2 linked regions of the Acuticoccus sp. I52.16.1 genome follow. The protein of the gene in region 1 interacts with the protein of each later gene in a pairwise test. Links are inferred from orthologs where the notes say so. Each region holds a gene or a part of one and is shown in the gene's direction. Other genes may lie near its edges.

What was found. The genes of interacting proteins can lie anywhere in the genome.
Region 2: the proteins of dnaQ (region 1) and dnaE interact in binary tests that used the Escherichia coli proteins (3 or more experiments, as listed by UniProt). The link is inferred for Acuticoccus sp. I52.16.1 from one-to-one orthologs.

Annotation. Positions count from the first base shown.
Region 1 is NZ_CP094828.1:2,182,262-2,185,215, reverse strand. The notes cover bases 225-2,953. They hold dnaQ (DNA polymerase III subunit epsilon), read left to right. Parts: upstream 225-1,095; coding sequence 1,096-1,812; downstream 1,813-2,953. Other genes in these bases: MRB58_RS09835 (FxsA family protein), read right to left, coding at 2,442-2,942; secB (protein-export chaperone SecB), read right to left, coding at 1,816-2,304; coaE (dephospho-CoA kinase), read left to right, coding at 422-1,015; MRB58_RS09855 (shikimate dehydrogenase), read left to right, coding at 225-425. Outside these bases: more of MRB58_RS09855, read left to right, coding at 1-224. UniProt on the Escherichia coli protein: DNA polymerase III is a complex, multichain enzyme responsible for most of the replicative synthesis in bacteria. The epsilon subunit contain the editing function and is a proofreading 3'-5' exonuclease.
Region 2 is NZ_CP094828.1:4,343,342-4,347,536, reverse strand. What follows is about bases 1-3,997. They hold dnaE (DNA polymerase III subunit alpha), read left to right. Parts: upstream 1-353; coding sequence 354-3,797; downstream 3,798-3,997. Other genes in these bases: MRB58_RS19615 (ABC transporter ATP-binding protein), read left to right, coding at 1-122. UniProt on the Escherichia coli protein: DNA polymerase III is a complex, multichain enzyme responsible for most of the replicative synthesis in bacteria. This DNA polymerase also exhibits 3' to 5' exonuclease activity. The alpha chain is the DNA polymerase catalytic subunit.

The DNA of each region.
Region 1 (2,954 bases):
GCGCCTCGATCGCCGTGTGCGACGCGCTGATCACCGCTGGGCTGGACGTCGCGGTGGCCAACCGCCGGGCGCAGCGGGCGGAGCTGCTCGTCGGGCGCGTCGGCGGCCACGCCGTCCCTTGGGAGAGCGTACCGGGGCTGCTGCCGCGGGCGGATCTCCTGGTCAACACCACCTCCCTCGGCATGGAGGGCAACCAGCCGCTCGACATCGACCTCGCGCCGCTGCCGGCCCACGCCGTCGTCGCCGACATCGTCTACAACCCGCTCCACACCCCGCTTCTCCAAGAGGCCGCGGCACGGGGGCTGGCGACCGTGGACGGCCTCGGCATGCTGATCCATCAGGCGACGGTCGGCTTCGAGAAGTGGTTCGGTCACAGGCCGGAGGTCGACGCGGCATTGCGCGAAAAAGTGCTGGCGACGCTGTGAAGACGGTCGGTCTCACCGGCTCCATCGGGATGGGCAAGTCCACCACGGCCGCGCTCTTCGCCGCCGCGGGCGACCCGGTCTACGACTCCGACGCCGCCGTTCACCGCCTCTATGCCGCAGGTGGCGCAGCGGTGGCGCCGGTCGGGGCCGCCTTCCCCGGCACCGTGGTGGACGGGGCCGTGGATCGGACGCGGCTGCGCGAGGCGGTGCTGGGCAATGCCGCGGCGATGGCCCGTCTGGAGGCCATCGTCCACCCCCTCGTCCACGCCGAACAGAGCGCCTTCCTCGACCGCGCCCGCGAGGCTCGCGCCCGCCTCGCGATCCTCGATATCCCGCTCCTGTTCGAGAGCGGTCGCGACCGCCACGTCGACGCCGTGGTCGTCGTCAGCGCGCCGGCCGAGGTCCAGCGCGCCCGCGTGCTTGCGCGCCCCGGCATGACGGAGGCGGCGTTCGAGGCGATCCTCGCCAAGCAGACCCCCGACCGGACGAAGCGCGCCGGCGCCCACTACGTCATCGACACCGCGACCGGCGTCGATGACGCCGCACGTCAGGTCGCCGCGGTCCGCAAGGCGCTGATGGCGCTCGGTTAGGCGGTTGAAATCCGGCGCGGGGCGGTGAAATCGGGCGCGGCCTGTGGCACTGTCGGCGTCTTCGCTCTTGGAGGCAGACGTTGCGCGAGATCGTTCTCGACACCGAAACAACCGGCCTCGATCCGGCCACGGGCGACCGCGTGGTGGAGATCGGCGCCGTCGAGGTGCTGAACGCGATCCCGACCGGCAACGTCTTTCACGTCTACATCAATCCCGAGCGGGACATGCCCGAAGAGGCGTTCCGCGTGCACGGCATCTCGGCCGACTTCCTGGCCGACAAGCCGGTCTTCGCCGCCATCGCCGAGGAGTTCTCGGCCTTCCTGGGGGACGCCAACCTCGTCGCCCACAACGCCTCGTTCGACGTCAATTTCCTCAATCACGAGCTGCAGCGCTGCGGCAAGCCGATCATCGGTGCGCACCAGGTGGTGGACACGCTGTCGATCGCGCGTCGCAAGCACGGCGGTGCCAATTCGCTGGACGCCCTGTGCTCGCGCTACGGGATCGACGCGTCTCGCCGCACCAAGCACGGCGCTCTGCTCGACGCCGAACTGCTGGCCGAGGTCTACCTCGAGCTGACCGGCGGCCGGCAGGCGACGCTGGTGCTGGGCGGCACCGGTGACGGCAGCGCGCGGGCCGCCGGACCTGTGCGCCACGCACCCCGTCCGGTGCCGCTGGCCCCGCGCCTCACCGAGGGCGAGCGCGCCGCGCACGCCGCCTTCATGGCGACGTTCGCCGAGTCGATCTGGGCCAAGGTCACGGCCCAGACCGAGGACGGGCCGCGCATCGCCGCCGAGTAGGCGTCAGTTGGTGACGGGGGTCGCGTTCTGCTGCTGCTGCGCCCGCTCCAGGTTGCGGCGGTAGAGCGCGACGAAATCGATCGGGTCGATCATCAGCGGCGGGAAGCCGCCGTTGCGCACCGCCTCGGCGACGATCTGCCGGGCGAACGGGAAGAGCAGGCGGGGCCCCTCGATCAGCAGGAAAGGCTGCACGTGCTCGGGCTTCATCCCGGCGACGCGGATCACGCCGGCGTACTGAAGCTCGGTCTGGAAGGCGAGATTTTCGTCGTCCCCGGCCTTCGCCTCGAGGGTCAAAGTCACCTCGTAGTCGGTCTCGGCGAGGGACTTCGCGGCGACGTTGACGGAGATGTTGATCTGCGGGTTGGCTTCGCGGTTCTGCAGCGAGGCGGGCGCGCGCGGATTCTCGAAGGAGAGATCTTTGACGTATTGGGCGAGCACGCGGACGGAGGGCTGAGCCTGTCCTTCTGGCGCGCCGGCGGTGGCGTCGGTCATGGTGAGTCCGTTCGTTGAACGATGGTCAGTTCGCCGCGGGCTACCACTTTGCCCGCGACAATCCTAGACCTTTGCCGTCGATCCGCCGCCTTCGCCCGATCTTAGCCACCCATGGGAGACTTCAGGGCGTAGTCGCTCTACGCGTCGTTGCGCCACGGGGTGGACGGGTCGGGCTTCACCTCGGTCGCCTCGAGGTCGATCACCTGGGGCTTGCCGGGGCGGTAGGGGTGCCCCGCCGGGCCGCCGGCATCCGCACCGGGGCCGCCCGTCCCGGCGCCATGGATCCGCACCGACCCGGCGATCTGCTTCCAAAGCCAGCTGCGCACTGCCGGGATGAAGAGCAGGAAGCCCACCGTGTCGGTGATGAAGCCGGGCGTCAGCAGCAGGATGCCGGCGATCGCGACGGTGATCGCCTGGCCGATGGCGGCGGCGGGGACACGCCCGGCGCTGGCGTCGGCCTGGAGGCGGGCGAAGGCCGAGAGTCCCTGCCGCTTCAACAGGATCGCGCCGAGGACTGCCGTCAGGATGATGATGGCGATGGTCGGAAGCACGCCGATCACGCTGCCGACCGTCAGAAAGACGACGATCTCGGCGATCGGGATGATCAGCAGAAAAGCGAACAGGATGGATCGGATCACAAGCATTTCCCT
Region 2 (4,195 bases), 2.2 Mb from region 1 along the record:
ACACGGGTCTGTCGGCGGTGGTGGCGACCCACAACCAGACCCTGGCGAGCGAGCTGGACCGCACGGTAACCCTGAAAGAAGGCCGAATTTCACCGCTCGAATTGAGCGCACCCGCTGAATAAGTTTCTCTGCCTCGACCCTTGATGTTCCCGGAACATTCCCGTACGTTCCGATGAGAACAAAGAGAGGTCAGTGATGCAGCGGTTCTTTCTCGATTGTGGTGCGTTCGTTTCCTGCTCGGCATTCATCGTCGCCGTCTATCTGTGGATGGACGGGATGCAGGTCCCCCTCGTCTGATCGAATTTCACCTCTGCCCCGGCTAAGCTCCCACGCCGGTACGAGGGAGGCGCGTCATGTTCATCCACCTGAGGGTCCATTCGGCCTATTCCCTCCTGGAAGGCGCGCTGCACCTGAAGAAGATCGTCGGCCTCGCCGCGGCCGACAATCAACCCGCCGTGGCGGTGAGCGACACGGCCAACCTCTTCGGCGCGTTGGAATTTTCGGAGAAGGCCTTCGGTGACGGGGTGCAGCCGATCATCGCCTGCACCGTGCCGATCCGCCTCGCCGAGCGCATCCAGGGCGGCAAACGCATCGCGCCCGTCGCGCGGCTGCCGATGGTCGCCACCAGCGAAGAGAGCTTCGCCAACCTCCAGCGCCTGATCTCCTACGCCTACCTGCGGTCGGACGGCGGCGAGGTCGCCCTCCCGGTCGACGGGCTGGCCGGCGCGGTGGACGGCATCATCGCCCTCTCCGGCTGGATCGACGGGCCGGTGGGCAAGACCCACGCGCTGGGCGATCCCGAGAGCGCTTCGGCGCTGTTCGATCAACTTCACGAAACGTTCGGTGATCGTTTCTATTGCGAGGTGCAGCGCCATGGAACATCGGCGGAAAACACCTTCGAGTCCTTCGCCGTCGGCGAGGCCTATCGCGCCGGCGTCCCGCTGGTGGCCACCAACGAAGTCTACTTCGCCGCCCGCGACGACTACGAGGCGCACGACGCGCTGATCGCCATCGCCGAGGGCCGGCGCCTGGGCGACGACGACCGCCGCCGCCTCACGCCCGAGCACTACTTCAAGACGCAAGGGGAGATGGAAGCCCTCTTCAGCGACCTGCCGGAGGCAATCGCCTCCACGGTGGAAATCGCGATGCGCTCCCACTTCCGCGTCAAGAAGCGCCCGCCGATGCTGCCGCGCTTCATCGCCACCGAGCGCAAGGTCGCCGGCCTCCCCCCCGTCGAGCAGAGCGACGAGGAGGCCCTCGCCGAGGAAGCCGAGCGGCTGACGCAGATGGCGCACGACGGCCTCGAGCGCCGCTTCGCCTCGCGCGGCATGGCCCCCGGCGTCGACCGCGAGGCGTACATGAAGCGCCTCGACCACGAACTCGGCATCATCTGCCGCATGAAGTTCCCCGGCTACTTCCTCATCGTCGCCGACTTCATCCAGTGGTCCAAGGCGAACGACATCGCCGTCGGCCCCGGCCGCGGCTCGGGCGCGGGCTCCCTCGTCGCCTACGCGCTGACCATCACCGACCTCGACCCCCTCAGGTTCGACCTCCTCTTCGAGCGCTTCCTCAACCCCGAACGCGTCTCGATGCCCGACTTCGACGTCGACTTCTGCCAGGAGAAGCGCGACCGGGTGATCCACTACGTGCAGGAGCGCTACGGCGCCGACCGCGTGGCGCAAATCATCACCTTCGGAACGTTGCAGGCCCGCGCCGTGGTGCGCGACGTCGGCCGCGTGCTGGACATGCCCTACTTCAAGGTCGACCAGCTGGCGAAGATGGTCCCCTCGAACCCGGCGAACCCGATCACCCTCGCCCAGGCGCTGGAGCAGGAGACCAAGCTGCAGGAGGCCAAGGCGCAGGACGGCGAGATCGACCGGCTGCTGCAAATGGCGCTGAAGCTCGAGGGTCTCTACCGCCACGCCTCGACCCACGCCGCCGGCATCGTCATCGGCGACCGGCCGCTGGAGGAGATCGTCCCCCTCTACCGTGACCCGCGGTCCGACCTTCCGGTCACCCAATACAACATGAAGTGGGTGGAATCGGGCGGCCTCGTCAAATTCGACTTCCTGGGTCTCAAAACGCTCACGACCATCGAGCGCGCCCTCTCGCTCATCCCGGTCGAGATCGACCTCGACACCCTCCCCCTCGACGACAAGGAGACCTACGAGCTCCTCGCCCGCGGCGAGACCGCCGGCGTCTTCCAGCTGGAAAGTCAGGGCATGCGCAAGGCGCTGGTCGGCATGAAGCCCGACCGGTTCGAGGACATCATCGCCATCGTCGCCCTCTACCGTCCGGGTCCGATGGACAACATCCCCTCCTACAACCTGCGCAAACAGGGCCTCGAAGAGCCGGACTACCTGCACCCCAAGCTGGAACCGATTCTGAAAGAGACCTACGGCATCATCATCTACCAGGAGCAGGTGATGCAGATCGCGCAGGTCCTCTCGGGCTACTCGCTCGGCGAAGCGGACCTCCTGCGCCGCGCCATGGGCAAGAAGATCGCCGCCGAGATGGCCGTGCAGCGCGACCGCTTCGTCGACGGCGCGGTGAAGGACGGCACCAAGGCCGCCGACGCCAACCGCATCTTCGACCTCGTCGCCAAGTTCGCCAACTACGGCTTCAACAAGTCGCACGCGGCCGCCTACGCCCTCGTCGCCTACCACACGGCCTACCTCAAGGCGCACTATCCGTCCGAATTCCTGGCCGCTTCGATGACGCTCGACATGGGCAACACCGACAAGCTGGCCGACTTCCGCGGCGAGGCGCAGCGCATGGGGATCACCGTGCGCCCGCCCTCCATCGCCACCTCGAAGGGGGAGTTCTCGGTCGAGAAGGGCGACATCGTCTACGGCCTCGGCGCGATCAAGGGCGTCGGCTGGCCGCTCGTCCACCACATCGAGGCGACCCGTGCCGCGGCGCCCTACGAGGACCTGTCCGACTTCGCCAACCGGCTCGACCCCAAGGCCGCGCCGAAGCGCTCGCTGGAGGCCCTCGTCGCCGCCGGCACGTTCGACGAGTGGGTGCCCGACCGCGGCAGCCTCTCGGCCGGGATCGAGCAGGTCCTCGGCGTCGCGAACCGGGTTGCGTCGGGCGCGGCCGTCGGCCAGAACGACTTTTTCGGCGCGGCCGCGGCGGAGGACATCCGCCTCCCCACCGGCGCCGTCTGGACCCCGCACGAACGGCTGAAGCGCGAGCTCGACGCCATCGGTTTCTACCTCTCGGCCCACCCGCTGGACGACTACCGCGAGACGCTGGAGAAGGCCGGCATCCCGCAATGGCGCGACTTCCCCGCCGCGCTGCGCCGGGGCGAGGGTGCCAAGCTCGCCGGCGTCGTCGTCTCGCGCCAGGAGCGGCGCACCAAGAGCGGTAACCGCATGGGAATCATCGCCCTGTCCGACCCGTCCGGCCAGTACGAAGCGATCGCCTTCTCCGACACGCTGGACGCCTGCCGCGAGAAGCTGGAGCCCGGCAACTGCGTGCTGCTGTCGGTCTCCGCACGCGAGGAGGAGGAAGGCGTCTCGGTGCGCATCGGCCACGTCGAGCCGTTGGAAAAGCTCGCCGCCAAGCAGTCGACCACGCTCACCGTCTTCCTCGACCGGGCCGACGTTATCGAATCCATCGACCGCCTGATCGGCCACCAGGGCATGTGCTCGGTCCGCCTCGTCGCACTGACGGGCGCCAACGGTCACAGCCGCGAAGTCGAGCTGGCGTTGAAGGAGCCGCGCGCCGTCTCCCGCTCGGTCGCCAACGCCATCAAGGCGATGCCGGGCGTGATCGACGTCGCCTACGCCTGAAGCCCGGCGGGCGGCCCCCCCGCTAGCCCGCCGGGCTGCGCCGGACCCCGTGTGACCGCGGCGGCCGATTGCCGCTCGGTTGGGCAGTGCAATTCAGTGATGCATTGCGCCGCATAGGCAAATGCACGCGCGATAAGGTAAGGAGGCGTTTTCCAGCTTGGGCGGCGTACCCGCTGTCCGGTTTCCACCTCAATCCAGGACCAACGCACGACCTCGAGGCGCCGTTTTGCCGCCTTTGCCTCCCCACCGTCGAGGCGCGGCGTACCACGGCCGCCCGCCCCGCGCGTGGCATCGGCGCGGACCGGCGTCGCCCGGTGGCGGCTCCGCGAAAATCGCTCTGGAGCGCGCGCATGGAACGTGCTCTAGGCTGAAATATGAATGCGTGCAGCGGCACGCGA